Mesorhizobium japonicum MAFF 303099: one gene and its partner. The protein of the gene in region 1 interacts with the protein of each later gene in a pairwise test. Links are inferred from orthologs where the notes say so. Each region holds a gene or a part of one and is shown on either strand. Other genes may lie near its edges. The genes, in order: grpE and MAFF_RS10950.

What was found.
Region 2: the proteins of grpE (region 1) and MAFF_RS10950 interact in binary tests that used the Escherichia coli proteins (3 or more experiments, as listed by UniProt). The link is inferred for Mesorhizobium japonicum MAFF 303099 from one-to-one orthologs.

What each region holds. Positions count from the first base shown.
Region 1 is NC_002678.2:2,569,892-2,577,143, forward strand. The notes cover bases 3,067-5,918. They hold grpE (nucleotide exchange factor GrpE), read right to left. Parts: upstream 4,883-5,918; coding sequence 4,250-4,882; downstream 3,067-4,249. Other genes in these bases: MAFF_RS13650 (GNAT family N-acetyltransferase), read left to right, coding at 3,067-3,135; MAFF_RS13655 (MmcQ/YjbR family DNA-binding protein), read left to right, coding at 3,140-3,541; MAFF_RS13660 (trimeric intracellular cation channel family protein), read right to left, coding at 3,499-4,131; MAFF_RS13670 (hypothetical protein), read left to right, coding at 5,121-5,321; MAFF_RS13675 (fatty acid desaturase), read left to right, coding at 5,411-5,918. Outside these bases: MAFF_RS13645 (PAS domain-containing hybrid sensor histidine kinase/response regulator), read left to right, coding at 1-1,972; more of MAFF_RS13650, read left to right, coding at 2,260-3,066; more of MAFF_RS13675, read left to right, coding at 5,919-6,433; MAFF_RS13680 (DJ-1/PfpI family protein), read right to left, coding at 6,605-7,225. UniProt on the Escherichia coli protein: Participates actively in the response to hyperosmotic and heat shock by preventing the aggregation of stress-denatured proteins, in association with DnaK and GrpE. It is the nucleotide exchange factor for DnaK and may function as a thermosensor.
Region 2 is NC_002678.2:2,027,382-2,034,765, forward strand. Bases 1,874-4,857 are described here. They hold MAFF_RS10950 (Nramp family divalent metal transporter), read left to right. Parts: upstream 1,874-2,675; coding sequence 2,676-4,040; downstream 4,041-4,857. Other genes in these bases: MAFF_RS10940 (GlsB/YeaQ/YmgE family stress response membrane protein), read left to right, coding at 1,874-1,898; mntR (manganese-binding transcriptional regulator MntR), read right to left, coding at 1,993-2,445; MAFF_RS10955 (protein-L-isoaspartate O-methyltransferase family protein), read left to right, coding at 4,095-4,857. In the rest of the region: MAFF_RS10925 (hypothetical protein), read left to right, coding at 1-13; MAFF_RS10930 (hypothetical protein), read right to left, coding at 145-333; more of MAFF_RS10940, read left to right, coding at 1,599-1,873; more of MAFF_RS10955, read left to right, coding at 4,858-4,937; MAFF_RS10960 (dihydrofolate reductase family protein), read left to right, coding at 5,055-5,705; MAFF_RS10965 (LysR family transcriptional regulator), read right to left, coding at 5,767-6,675; MAFF_RS10970 (LysE family translocator), read left to right, coding at 6,732-7,331. UniProt on the Escherichia coli protein: H(+)-stimulated, divalent metal cation uptake system. Involved in manganese and iron uptake. Can also transport cadmium, cobalt, zinc and to a lesser extent nickel and copper. Involved in response to reactive oxygen.

The DNA of each region.
Region 1 (7,252 bases):
CCGCGCCGAGATCGAGACGCTGGCCGACCGCATGTGGGAAATGCAGGAAAGCGAGGAGCGCTTTCGCGGTCTCATCGATGCGCTGGGCGATCTCGTCATCCATCGCGATCGCGACGGCTACATCGTCTATGCCAACAAGGTGTTCGCCGATCTCGTCGAAACCGATCAGCGCGATCTTGCCGGCAAGACCTTGGCCGAACTCGGCATCGAGGTCGGCATCGTCCCGGACGCCGCCTTTTCCGACCATGAGTGCCTGAGTTCCACCGATGTCGCCATCCGCACGCCGGGCGGCCCGCGCTGGTTCTCCTGGATCGAACTGTCGGTGCGCGACAAGGACAGCGGCGCGGCATCGCATCGCGCCATCGCCCGCGACATCACCGCCCGCAAGCGCGCGGAATCCTCGCTGATCACCGCGCGCGAGCGCGCCGAATACGCAAGCCAGGCCAAATCGCGCTTCCTCGCCACGGTCAGCCATGAAATTCGCACGCCGATGAACGGCATCATGGGCATGGCCAGGCTGCTCGCCGATACCAGCCTGTCGCCGGAACAGCAGACCTATGTCGGCGCCATATCGACCTCGGCCAGCGCCCTGCTCGCCCTGATCGAGGACCTGCTCGACTATTCCAAGATCGAGGCGGGTCGCTTCGATCCGGAACCGCAGCCCATGTCGGTTCGCGAGATCGCCGACAACATCATCGAATTGCTCGCCGCGCGCGCCTTCGCCAAGGATATCGGTCTCGGCTGCCACGTCGAACCGGATGTACCGCAATTGATCACGGCCGACCCTGGCCGGGTCAGGCAGGTGCTGCTCAATCTCATCGGCAACGCCATCAAGTTCACCGACGGCGGCGGCGTGCTGGTCAGCATCGCGCGCGCCCGGAGCGAGACCAGCGACCGCATCTGCTTCACCATCACCGACACCGGTCCCGGCCTGCGCGAAGAGGACATGGAGCGCATCTTCGAGGAGTTCGAACAGGCCGACGGCACCTCGACGCGCGCACATGGCGGGGCGGGGCTCGGACTTGCCATCTCCAAGCGCCTGGTGGCTGCCATGGGCGGCACGATTTCGGTCTCCAGCCGGCTTGGCCAAGGGTCGGAATTCGTCTTCGAAATCCCGGCCACGGAGGCCACCGAGGCGCCCCAGGGCCGGCAGAACGTGCTTGCCGGCAGGCGCGCGGTGATCCTGTCCAGGAACGCCGTCGAGGCCGACGCCATCGCCCGCACCATCCGCGCCAATGGCGGCACGGCCGGCATAGCCACCACCGTGGCGCAGGCCGCGCCGCTGGCCGAGGGCTGCGACGTGCTGCTGGTCGACGCGGCCATGGAGGAGAGTGACGGGAGAGTGCTCAAGCGATTGCGCCAGAGTGGTTTCACCGATTGCGAAGCCATCACCCTGATCGCACCGACCGACCGAGGCATGCTTGGTGAGTTCCGCGCCAGCGGCTACGCGACCTTCCTGGCCCGGCCGGTGCGCGGTGGAACACTTTTGCGTGTTCTTTTGACCAGCCACGCGCCGGCCCTTGCCCAGCCGCAGCCGGAAAAGCGCCGCACCCCGGCACTTCGCGCCTCAAGCGACCGCCAGCAGGGCCTGTCCGTGCTGATCGCCGAAGACAACGACATCAATGCCATGCTGGCCCGCGCCACGCTGTTGAAGGCGGGGCACCGCGTTAAGGTCGTCGGCAACGGCAAAGCCGCCGTCGAGGCCGTCACCGGCGCCGGGCACAAGCACCGCTTCGACGTGGTGCTGATGGACCTGCATATGCCTGTTATGGACGGGCTGGACGCCATTGCCGCGATCCGCCGCCATGAGGAGGAGACATCGGCGCCGCCCGTGCCGATCATGGTGCTGTCGGCCGATAGCCAGGAAAAGACGCGCCATGCGGTGCTTGCCCACGGCGCCAGCGGCTTCGTCACCAAGCCACTCGACCCGGATGCGCTTGTCAACGCCGTCGAGGGCCAGGTTGCAGCTTGATCTGCTTTTTTCCAGCCGCGCCTCTGACGCATGCCGGCTCAAAGCCGCCCCGATTCGCCGAGGGCGACATCCATGAAAACAAGGGTTTGGGGCGCAGTGACTTGATCCGTGAAGACCAGGCGCGCCTCGCCCCTCCTCACCTAAGGTAGCCGGTTGACCGTTTTCGCCAGCCGACGAAGTATTGCCCGCGACGCCTTATCACGGTACTGTCACAATCCTGTTGCACCTACACCGTATCCCCGTGCCAAGAGGGATGGCTCGAAGGAGAATCACTCGTGCATACAGTTATGCCGGAATGTGACACTCGGCCGAACGCCAGCAGCGCCTTGCTCGCCGGACGTAATGTCGATTCCGTCATAAAAGGCGCAGCGCTCGGCCGTATCGGCAATCTCGAAGTGCGGCTCGCCCGCAACGAGGCCGAGATCGCGGCCGCGCAGGAAGTGCGCTACCGCGTATTCTACGACGAGCTTGGCGCCCGCAAGGACCTGTTCCAGGTGCAGGACCGCCGCGACGCCGACCGGTTCGATCCGCTCTGCGATCATCTGCTGGTCTTCGACAATTCGATTTCCGGCCCCGAACACCGCCGCATCGTCGGCACTTACCGGCTGCTGCGGCAAGAAATCGCGGCCGCCGCCGGCGGCTTCTATTCCGAAGGCGAATTCGAGCTGACCAAGCTCATCGCCCGCCATCCCGGCCAGCGTTTCCTCGAACTCGGCCGTTCCTGCGTTTTGCCGGAATACCGCTCGAAGCGCACCATCGAGGCGCTGTGGCAAGGCATCTGGGCCTACATCAATCACTACGAAATCGGCGTGATGACCGGCTGCGCTTCCTTCCACGGCACCGTGCCGGCGGCGCATGCCGAGGCGCTCACCTATCTCGCCCATCACTGCCGCACGAATTCGGCCTGGGATGTGCGCGCCGTGTCCGGGCGCTATTGCTCCATGGACTTGATGCCGATCGAGGCGGTCAACACCAAGGCGGCGATCGCGGCGATGCCGCCTCTGGTCAAGGGCTATCTGAGGGTTGGCGCCCGCATCGGCGATGGCTGCGTCATCGACCGCGAATTCTCGACGGTCGATGTGTTCGTCGTCATGCCGGTCAAGGAAATCGGCGCCCGCTACGTCAATTATTACGGCGGGGAAGCCCAGCGCTTCGCAGCGTGAAACGGTGAGCGACGAGCTTTCCACCGTTTTCGAAGCATTGCGACGTGCTGCGAGCGGCTTGCCGGACATCATCGAAACGACATCTTATGGCACGCCGGCGCTGAAGGTTGGCAAGAAATTGCTCGCCCGCGTCAAGGACGCCGACACGGTCGTCCTGATGTGCCCGCTCGACGAGAAAGAGATGCTGCTGGAAGCGGCGCCCGCAATCTATTTCGAGACGGATCACTACAAGGGCTGGCCGGCGATCCTTGTCAGGTTGAGCCAAATTCCGCCCGAAGAATTGCGCCATCGGCTCGAACGGACATGGATCCGACAAGCGCCCAAAAAGCTGATGGACGCTTTGGCAGGCAGCGAAGGCCTGATTCACGGAATATCTTCCGGCCGTCGGCCGGGCCGGCTCTTGTAGGACGGAAACGCCCAGCCGAAACGCAGCGCGCCGCCGCGCACGGCGAGCGCCACGACGAAGCCGGCCAACCCCGAGACAAACTGCGGCAATCCGGCGACGTCACCTAATGTGAAGATGGCCGCGCCCGCCAGGGCGGCCGTGACGTAGATCTCCGGCCTCAGCAGCACCGACGGCTCGCCGGCCAGCAGATCGCGCAATATGCCGCCAAAGGTCGCGGTCAGCATGCCGGTGATGATCGAAACCACCGGCGAGCCGGTGATGCCAAGACCCTTGGCCGCGCCCATCACCGAAAAGGCGGCGAGCCCGATGGCGTCGAGCCACAGCAGCAGCTTGTATCGGGATTCGACGCGATGCGCGGTGAAGAAGACCAGGACCGCCACCACGGCGCAGATCAGCACATAGTCGCGGTTTCCCACCCAGAAGACCGGCACGTTGAGGATGAGGTCGCGAAACGTGCCACCGCCAATGCCAGTGACGCTGGCCAAGAACAGGAAACCGATAATGTCGAGTTGCTTGCGCGAGGCAGCCAACGCCCCGGTCGCCGCAAAAACGGCGACGCCGGCATAGTCGAGAAGGGCGATGGGGTTCAAGGGCATGAGGCAGTAGGGATTGGGAATTGGGGCGTATGAATAGCACGAAGCCGCGCGATTCATACGACTGCCTTATTCCCTACTGCCTACTGCCTACTGCCTACTGCCTAACCCCTAACTACGCATCCTTCTCCGCCTGCTCATTCACCGGCCCCGGCTCGACCGGCGCCTCGGCGGCAATCTTCGGGCCGCCCTTGGCGACGCCGACCATGGCCGGACGCAGCACGCGCTCGCCGATCGAATAGCCCGGCTGCACGACCTGGACCACGGTGTTGGCCGGGACATCGGGATTGGGCACTTCGAACATGGCCTGGTGGAAATTGGGATCGAACTTCTCGCCTTCCGGCGCGAGCTTCTTGACCCCATGCCGTTCCAGCGCCGACAGCATGGCGCGCTCGGTCAGATCGACGCCTTCGATCAGCGCCTTGAAGCCGGCGTCGCCCGAGGCCTTGGCCTCCGCCGGAATGGCGTCCAGCGCGCGGCGCAGATTGTCCGACACCGACAGCATGTCGCGGGCGAAATTCGCAACCGCATAGGTGCGCGCGTCGTGCACGTCGCGCGCGGTGCGGCGGCGCAGGTTCTCCATCTCGGCCGCAACGCGCAGCGCGCGGTCCTTCAGCTCTTCATTTTCCTTCAGCAGTCGCACAAGCGCTTCATAGTCGCCGTCGATGCTGCCTTCCGTGCGCTCGGCATTGGCCTCGGCCGCCTCGGCTTCACTGGGCGCGCGTTCGTCTTTTGCCTGGTCGCTCATCGCCGTTTCCCGTCATCTCGAATGGTATGGATTTTGTGCCCGATATCGAGGTTTGGCAGCCAAAAATCAAGGGGCAAGCGACCATTGAGCCTTTGGCCGGACCTGGGTCATGATCAATGGCGATGCTTAGATTTTAATTCAAAGTTTACTGTACTTGCCGGCTTGGCTTGCCACGGAAGCGTGATGCGGGAACCATTCCCCTACTGGAGGAGTTTCGGAGCCAACACAGGATTTTGAAATGATGACCCGCAACAAGGCTGAAAAGGGAGAAAGGCTCGCCGCCGAAGTCAGGCGCCAGTTTGGTGCCGAGGCGATGACGCGTTTTCTGCGTACCTTGCCGGCTTTCCACATCGAAGCCGATACTCACGACCGTTTCAGGCAATTGCTCGATCGCCTCGATCGGGCCGAGGCTGGCGATAACAGATTACGGCGGCAGTAGCTCTCGGCACTCTTTACGCGACAATTACGCACAGTAATTTTGCGTGATGGCTGCCTTGCGGTAGCCACACGCCGCGCCTATGCTTCCTGATGAACATGATTTCCCCCGATGCGGCCGCCAACAGCAAGCGTGCCTGGCTGAAGATCCTCGCGCGCTACAAGAAGCCGGACCGGCGACGCAGCGCCGTCGAACTTGCCATCACCCTCATCCCGTTCGCCACGCTCTGGGCGCTGTCCTCGGCCGCCTATGCCTATGGCCATTGGTGGGGGCTGATCCTGATCCTTCCGGCGGCCGGGTTCTTGGTGCGCATCTTCATGATCCAGCACGATTGCGGCCATGGCTCCTTCTTCGCCAACCGCTATGCCGACGACTGGATCGGCCGCGCGCTCGGCGTCCTGACTTTGACGCCCTACGATTGCTGGCGGCGCGCCCACGCGACGCATCATGCCAGCGCCGGCAATCTTGACGAGCGCGGCATGGGCGATATCAGGACGCTGACCGTTGCCGAATACCGGCAATTGTCCTGGCGCGGGCGCCTCGCCTACCGCCTCTATCGCCATCCGCTGGTGATGTTCGGGCTTGGACCGATCTGGCTGTTCATCTTCTCGCAAAGGCTGCCCATCGGCATGATGCGCGGCGGCCTGACGCCCTGGGTGTCGTCCATGACCACCAATCTCGCCATCGCGCTGGCTGCGGCCCTGCTTATCTGGGCCGTCGGCCCCGGTGCTTTCCTGGTCGTCCATCTGCCGATCGTCATCCTTGCCGGCTCGGCCGGAATCTGGCTGTTCTATGTCCAGCACCAGTTCGAGGAGACGGAATGGGCTAAGGATGACGACTGGGAGTTTCAGCATGCCGCCTTGCACGGCTCGTCCTATTACGACCTGCCGCCGGTGCTGAACTGGTTCACCGGCAATATCGGCGTCCATCACGTCCACCATCTCTCCGCCAAGGTGCCGGGCTACCGGCTGCAGGAAGTGCTGCGCGATTATCCGGAACTGCGCGGCATCGGTCGCGTCACGCTGCTCGACAGCCTGCGCTGCGTCAAACTGGCACTATGGGACGAGAACCGCCGCAAGCTGGTGTCGTTCCGCGAGGCACGGGCGACGATGTAGAGCAATTCCAGGAAAAGTGTGAGCGGTTTTCCCGGGAAAAGCGCGTAGCGCTTTCCCTTGGGAATTGCGTCAAAACATAGAGTTGGAGCGGTTCGCCGTTTCCGTGAAACGGGGAACCGCTCTAGAACGACCACCGCCGCGCCGTAGCGCGGCGGCGGAAGCAACCCCCTGTCAGGCGGCCTGGCGCTCTTCGCGCATCAGGATCTCGCCATGGCGGATCTCGGTGCCGAGCACCTTCAAGCACTCACGGATGAAGTTGGACAGGCCTGGCCAACCCTTGGCTGACACCAGATTGCCGTCGACATGGGCACCGGTCGGCGCGACGTCGATGTAGATGCCGCCGGCCAGCGTCACTTCGGGCTCGCAATAGTGGAGAGCAGCCACTTCCCTGCCCCGCACCACGCCGTCGACCGCGATCAGGATCTGCACGCCATGGCAGATGGTGAAGATCGGCTTGCCTGCCTCATGGAAATGCCGCACCAGCGCCTGCACACGCTTGTCGATGCGGATGTATTCGGGACCGCGCCCGCCCGCCGCATAGACAGCGTCATACTTGGCTGGGTCCACCTCGGAAAACGTCTTGTTGAGGATGTAGTCGTGGCCGAGCTTTTCCGTATAGGTCTGGTGGCCTTCGAAGTCGTGCAGCGAGGTCTTGAGGACATCGCCGGCCTTCTTGTCCGGGCAGACGACATGCACGGTGTGGCCGACGGCATGCATGGCCTGTTCGAAGACGAAAATCTCATACTCCTCGCTGAACTCGCCAACGAGCATCAATATTTTCTTGCCAGCCATTCCCGGTTCCTCCCTTGTGGCTATATT
Region 2 (7,384 bases), 540 kb from region 1 along the record:
TGTCCGCGAGTGAGGGAACGGTTTGCCGCAGGCAAATTGAAAGGTCCACTGGACCTTTCAAAGGGCTAGAGCATCCGGAGCCGTAGCGGAGGGCAACCGGCCGCTGAACAGACAGCGTCCGCCTGCCGCTGACGTCGGTCCGCCTCAGCTTTTCTGCTTGGCGCCGGCGCTCTTGCCGTCGGAGCTTTTCGAGCGCTCCTCGAAACGCGCCGCACCCTTCTTCAGGGGATGGCCGGTCTCGGCCTCGGTCTTGCGCTCGTCCTTTGCCGCCGCCTGCTTCAATCCCTTGGCGGCCTGCTTGCCCTTCGCGGTCGGGGCCTGTTCGACGCCCATTGCTTCCTCCCTTGGCGCGATATCGCGCTGTGTGAGGAGCAACGTGCGTAAGGGGCTGCGGTTCCGGCGGCCTCTCCAAGAACGGCTGAGCGCCGTCAAAGCCATTCCAGAAAGTGTAAAAAACGCCGCTCCAACAAATCTAAGCCGGAGCGGCCGCTCGTCGCCGTCGCGTTCGTAGCAGCTGTGGCTGCAAGGGCTGCAAGAGCCAAGAAATAATATCCTCCGATCGCAATGGGCGAGGACGATTCGACGTCTGGCAGGCCGCCATGAGCTTTGTGCTGCACCTGGTTGAACATTCCCTGGAGGTTTTTTCAGAACGTCGGCGCGTGAACCACATGCCCCAACTGCGAAAGATATCCGCATTTCAGATAGGTCCGCTGGAACAAGAATGCCCAGCGGAACGTTTATACTGCATCACGTCACAGGCATTAGGCCCTGCCCAGGGCAAGAGCGGCGAACGGCGAACATAGCCGGGAGCGCTCATTGGAGGCGCATATGGATATCACCACGATTCTGGTCATCGTTCTTATTGTTTTGCTGCTAGGCGGCGGCGGTTTCTACGGCCGCGGGCGCTGGTACTAAACTGTGAGGATCGTCGTCGAGTCAATCGGAGCCTCTTGGTCCCGCTTTCCGACATAGAAATAGATACCTGGAGGCATGAGCCATTGAACATTCGGCGCAATAGCGTTTCGGAGGTTCGTTGACTTCTTGCCGTACCCTTTTGCTTATCAATACCGTTTTGGCGGGTTTCGTCCTTGACTGAATCAACCAGTCGACGGCGCTCGTGCTCCGTGTTGAACGAGGCGGGATCGGTCAGGCAATCCTCGTAGTCGCAAACAGAAGACCAAAACGACATCCTCGGCTCGATCGTTGAGCGAGACCCATCACACCATCAAGGCTCCTGTAAGCCGGGCTCTTCCTCGCGCCAAGAAACGTCCGACGTTCGCTCTCAGCTCCCGCTGCGTCCCCCCGGGGGTACATCATCCAGCTGATCAAACGCCAGGAGCAATGAGGCGACGCGATTTGTCGGAGAAAGACAATCTGCCAAGCCCGTGTAATTGTCGACAAGCCAGTTGAGAGCCACCTGCACGATGACGAAGGCCGCCGTGACCTGGGCAACTTCTCCAAGCGACATCGTTCCGATCAGTATTTCGGCGCGCAGAGAACCCAGGCGATAGCGGGGATGGAGGATCGGCTATGGAGTTAGCGCGCTAATTTACGGGCACCAATCACACAGCAAAGAAAGGGAGCCCGGGAGGATCACCATGCATCTGTCGAACGAGAGCATCATTGTCATATTGGTTGTCGGCCTTGTTGCCGGATGGTTGGCCGGGAAGATCGTGCGGGGGGCTGGCTTTGGCCTAATCGGGGACATAGCAATCGGGATCATCGGCGCGTTCATCGGTGACTGGCTACTGCCTCGCCTAGGCATCCATCTTGGGAGCGGAACGATCAGCTTGATCGTCAACGCCACCGTCGGTGCGATCGTACTTCTCCTCATCATCCGGTTGGTTGCCGGTGGCGGTCGCTTCGGCGGCGGATGGGGTGGTCGTCGGTGGCGCTAGCCCGCGGTTGCGAACCCATCGTCCCCAACGACGGGCGCAATCGCGTTTTCGCACAACCTCGTTCGAACGGTCATTAGAACGATTGGGTCTGACCCTAGCGCGGCGCCGTCATCGCCTTGCGAAAAGCCTCCAGCGTCTCGGCGCTGACATGATGCTCGATGCCCTCGGCATCGATGCGCGCGGTTTCGGCGCTGACGCCGAGCGAGCGCAGGAAGGCTTCCACCGTCTGGTGGCGGATGCGGCTTTCCTCCGCGACCTTGCGGCCGGCTTCGGTCAGGAACACGCCGCGATAGGGTTTTCTCGACACCAGCCCGTCGGCGCAAAGGCGCGTCAGCATCTTGGCCACTGTCGGCTGCGCGACGCCGAGACGAGCGGCAATGTCGACCTGGCGCGCCTCGTTGCCGTCCTCGATCAAATCGGCGATCAGCTCGACATAATCTTCGACCAGCGCGCTGCGGCGCGCTTGGCGCTGCTGCCGGAAGCCTTCCGAATGGACATCGGCGTCGGGCAATGGCTCACGCGGGACAGATCTGTTCTTCAGCGCCAATGCGCGCTCCTCCTCGGGAGTTTAGCCGTTCCTGCTTTATAGCACGGGCTCTGATTCTTCAGGCCGTTTATTTGCATTCCCCCACAGGTGCAACCGGCGTTTCCGATCGCCGCTTCGCAAACCCGGGCGAACGCCGGCAAAAAGCACAAACAATGAAATATAGCCTATTGCATAATGTTGAGCCATGGCATAGCTTATGGACGTCCCCGGAAGTCTCGGAAAGCCCTTTCATGTCAGACGCAGAAGCCACAGCCCCTCGATCCTCATGGCGGTTCGCCGGACGGGACGAGGACGACCAGCCCAGCCTGCGCGAAGTCAATTCCACCATCGCGGTGCCGAGCTCGGGCGTCTGGTTCCGCCGGCTGTTCGCCTTCATGGGGCCGGGCTATATGGTTTCGGTCGGCTATATGGATCCGGGCAACTGGGCGACCGACCTCGCCGGCGGCGCCCAGTTCGGCTACACGCTGCTGTTCGTCATCATGCTGTCCAACCTGATGGCGATCCTGTTGCAGGCGCTGGCCGCGCGGCTTGGCATCGCCACCGGCCGCGATCTCGCTCAGGCCTGCCGCGCCTATTATCCCCGCCCGGTCAATTTCGTGCTGTGGATCGCCTGCGAACTCGCCATCATCGCCTGTGACCTCGCCGAAGTCATCGGCACCGCGATCGCATTGAAGCTTCTGTTCGGCATTCCGCTGATCGGCGGCGCGATCCTCACCGCGCTCGACGCCTTCCTCGTGCTGCTGCTGATGAACAAGGGGTTCCGCTATCTCGAAGCCTTCGTCATCGCGCTTTTGATCATCATCTTCAGCTGCTTTGCCATCCAGATCTTCGTCGCCGCTCCACCGGCCGGCACGATCCTGCATTCGATGTTCGTGCCGTCCTCGGAGATCGTCACCAATCCGGCGATGCTCTACATCGCCATCGGCATCATCGGCGCCACGGTCATGCCGCACAATCTCTATCTGCACTCCTCGATCGTGCAGACCCGTGCCTATGAGCGCACCGAAAAGGGCAAGCGCGACGCCATCAAATGGGCGACGACGGACTCCACCATCGCCCTGATGCTGGCTCTGTTCGTCAACGCCGCCATCCTGATCGTCTCGGCCGTCGCCTTCCACAACACCGGCCACCAGGATGTCGCCGAGATCGACCAGGCTTTCGAGCTGCTGTCACCGCTGCTCGGCCTCGGCATCGCCTCGATCCTGTTCGCCGTGGCGCTGCTCGCCTCCGGCCTGAATTCGACGGTGACGGCGACGCTTGCCGGCCAGATCATCATGGAAGGCTTTCTGCGCCTGCGCATCCCCAACTGGGCGCGCCGGCTTCTGACGCGCGGCCTCGCCATCGTTCCCGTGGTGGTCGTCACCGCGCTCTATGGCGAGAAAGGCACCGGCCAGCTGCTGGTGTTCAGCCAGGTGATCCTGTCGATGCAACTGCCCTTCGCGGTGGTGCCGCTGGTGCAGTTCGTTTCCGACAAGAAGAAGATGGGCAACCTCGCCATTCCGCGCGGCGTCGCAGCCCTCGCCTGGGTGGTTGCCGCCATCATCCTCGTGCTCAATTTCAAGCTGCTCTACGACACCCTGTTCGGGGTTGGCTGAGTCTGGCGCGAATCCGGAGACAAACCGCAAGATCGCGCTATCTTTCCCGGTGCCATGAGCAAAATTGAAGACATCAGGAAATTCTACGCCCGGCTGATGGCGGCCAATGCCGCCTCATCGGATCCACGCCTGGAGCAGGTCTTCGCCACTGTTCCGCGCGAAGCCTTTCTCGGCCCGGGGCCGTGGACGATCGTCGCCGGCAGCGGCAGGGTTACCACGCCGAGCGCCGACCCGGCCCATATCTACCAGAACGTGCTGGTGGCGCTCGATGCCGACAAGGGCATCAACAATGGCGAGCCGTTCCTGCACGCCATGTGGATCGGAAAATTGGCGCCGAAACCCGGCGAGGCCGTCACGCATGTCGGCGCCGGCACCGGCTACTACTCCGCCGTGCTGGCCAGGCTGGTGTCACCTGGCGGCACCGTCACCGCCTTCGAGCTCGAAGGCAGGCTGGCCGATCTGGCGCGCAAAAATCTCGAAATCTACGGCAATGCGACGGTCATCCATGGCGACGCCGTGACCAGGCCCTTGCCGCCATCCGACATCATCTATGTCAACGCCGGCGTCGTCGCCCCGCCGGTCGGATGGCTTAAGGCGTTGCGCCCCGGCGGCCGCATGATCTTCCCCTGGCGCCCATCCGAACGCGTCCCGCTGGCGGTGATGGTGACCCGCACCGAAAAGGGCTTTGCCTGCGATCCCTTCATGCGCTCCTGGTTCATCCCCTGCATCGGTGCTTCGGTTGCGGATCTTGCGGCGAAGATCCCGACACCCGAGCAAGCGACGCGCAGCCGGTCGATATGGCTGACGCAGCACAAGGCGCCGGATCGCACCGCTACGGCGATCTTCGGCGACGTCTGGTTCTCGACGAAAGACGTCCGTGCCAAACCCGGCAGCTGAGGCATCGATGCGCGGATTTGGCCAAAATTTCTCAGGCCCTGTCGGGGCGGGTGCGGGCCAGCCGTCCTTGGGCCACAATCCGCCCGCGACGGCGTGGATGGAACAAGGGAGAGACCCATGAGAAAGATCATCGCCGCCACCTTCGTCAGCCTCGACGGTGTCATGCAGGCCCCCGGCGGACCGGAAGAGGATCCGGTCGGCGGCTTCAAGTTCGGCGGCTGGACCTTCCATTACTTTGACGAGGTGGGCGGCGCGGCAATGGATGAACTCTTCTCCAAACCCTTCACCTTGCTGCTCGGCCGCAGAACCTACGACATCTTTACCGCCTACTGGCCGTATCAGAAAGATCCGATCGCCGATGCCTTCAACCCCGCGACCAAATATGTGGCGACGCATCGGCCTGACACACTCACCTGGCAGAACACGCAATGGCTCGGGGAAGATATCGTTGCGGCGCTACGCCGCCTCAGCAAGCAGGATGGACCCGACCTGCTCATCCAGCGATCGGCCGACCTGATCCAGACCTTGCTCGCCAACGGGCTGATCGACGAAATCCGGCTGATGATCTTCCCGCTGTTGCTGGGCAAGGGCAAGCGTCTGTTCGGCGATGGCGCAATGCCGGCCGCGTTCAAGCTTGTGAAGTCGCAGACGTCCAGCACCGGCGTCATCATCGCGACTTACGAACGATCAGGCGAAATCGAGGTCGGCTCCTTTGTCATGGGCGAACCGTCCGTCGCCGAGCTGGAGCGGCGCAGGAACTGGAAGTAGCGGACGGCCTTGGTTACCTTTCCTCTCCCTCCGGAGGGAGGAACCCAAGTTCCGCTTGGTCTCAAGCCGCCGCCGGTCGCCGCGCCAGCCCATCCCTGATATGCCGCGCGAATTCCTGCGCGGCCGGGCCGACGCCGTGCCGCGGCAGATGCAGATTGATGGCAAAATTCGGCAGTGGCGGCAGACCGACATCGAACGGCAAGATGTCGAGATCGGCCGGCACGGTGGAGGCCAGCCAGGTGGTGACGGCGAGGTCGGAGCGCACGGTCGCCGTCGTGGCGTCGATGTTGCCGTTCTCGAACACGGTGCGCCACTCCAGCCCATGCTCGTTGAGCGCCGCAAGCACGACAGGGCGAAAGGCGCAGGTGTCGGCGACGATCGACACCGGCAGCGGCCGCTTGGCGCGGGCAACGCCGCCTCTGGCGCCGACCCAGACCAGCCGGTCGATGGCCAGGCATTCGCCCGATGTCGGGCCGACCCGTTCCTCGATCACCGCGAGGTCGATGGTTCCGGCCGCTAGTGCTGACGCCAGTTCCGGCGATGACGCGCAGACCAGCGAGATCTCGACCTGCGGATAGGTCTCGGCATAGGCCTTGAGCACCGGCGCCAGCAGCGTGCCGACCAGATCATAGGGCACGCCGAGCCGCACCTGGCCGGCGACGGCCGAGCCCGCCATCTCGGCCCAGATCTCGTCATTGAGGCTGAGCAGGCGCTTGGCCTTGTCGAACAGCCGCTCGCCGGATCGCGTCAGGCGCAGGCCGCGCCGGTCGCGCTCGAACAGGACGCAGCCGAGCGTCTGTTCCAGCCGCTTGACCTGCTGGCTGACGGCGCCTTGGGTCAGGTGCAGCGCATTGGCCGCCGCCGTCATGCTGGCCTTGTCGGCGACCATGACGAAGGTGCGCATCAGCGCCGTATCGAGATTGCGGATCATGTCGCCATTATAGATGCTAATGCCAAGCATCGCAAACATTGCATTTACTGATGCCAGGTCAAGCCTACTATGGAGCCTTCGACGTAGGACGCCCGATGCTCCAGCCTATCCTGCCGCTCATCCTGTTTGCCTTCGTGGCCACCGCCACGCCCGGCATCGCGACGACCTTGTCGACCGCCTCGGGCGCGCAGTTCGGCTTTCGCCGTTCGGTCCCGCTGATGATCGGCAGCGCCGCCGGCCTCGCCACGGTGACGGGGGCTGCCGCCGCCGGGCTCGCGGGCCTGCTGTTTGCGGTGCCTTCGCTGCAAATGGCGATAAAGGTGATCGGCTCGCTCTATCTCCTGTGGCTGGCGCTCAAGATCGGCCGCGCCGGACCGCCCAATCTCGATGTGACCATGGCGAAACCGAACAGCTTCCTTGGCGGCGCCGGCATCCAGTGGATGAATCCCAAGGGCTGGGCGATGGGGCTTGGTGCGGCGGCCTCGTTCGCCGCACTGGCCGATGGACCAGGACACCTCGCTCTGCTGCTCGGCTCGACCTTCGGCCTCGCCGCCGCCGTTTCGCTGTCCGTCTGGTGCATGGCCGGCATGGTGCTGGCCCGGCTGCTCAAGACCGAATGGCAATGGCGCGCGCTCAACATCGTGCTGGCGCTGGTGCTGGCCGCGTCGATCATCCCGATGTGGCGGTCGGCTTAGGACACTCAAGCTAAGTCTGCGCCAGCACCCCCACCCGGACCTTCGGTCCGACC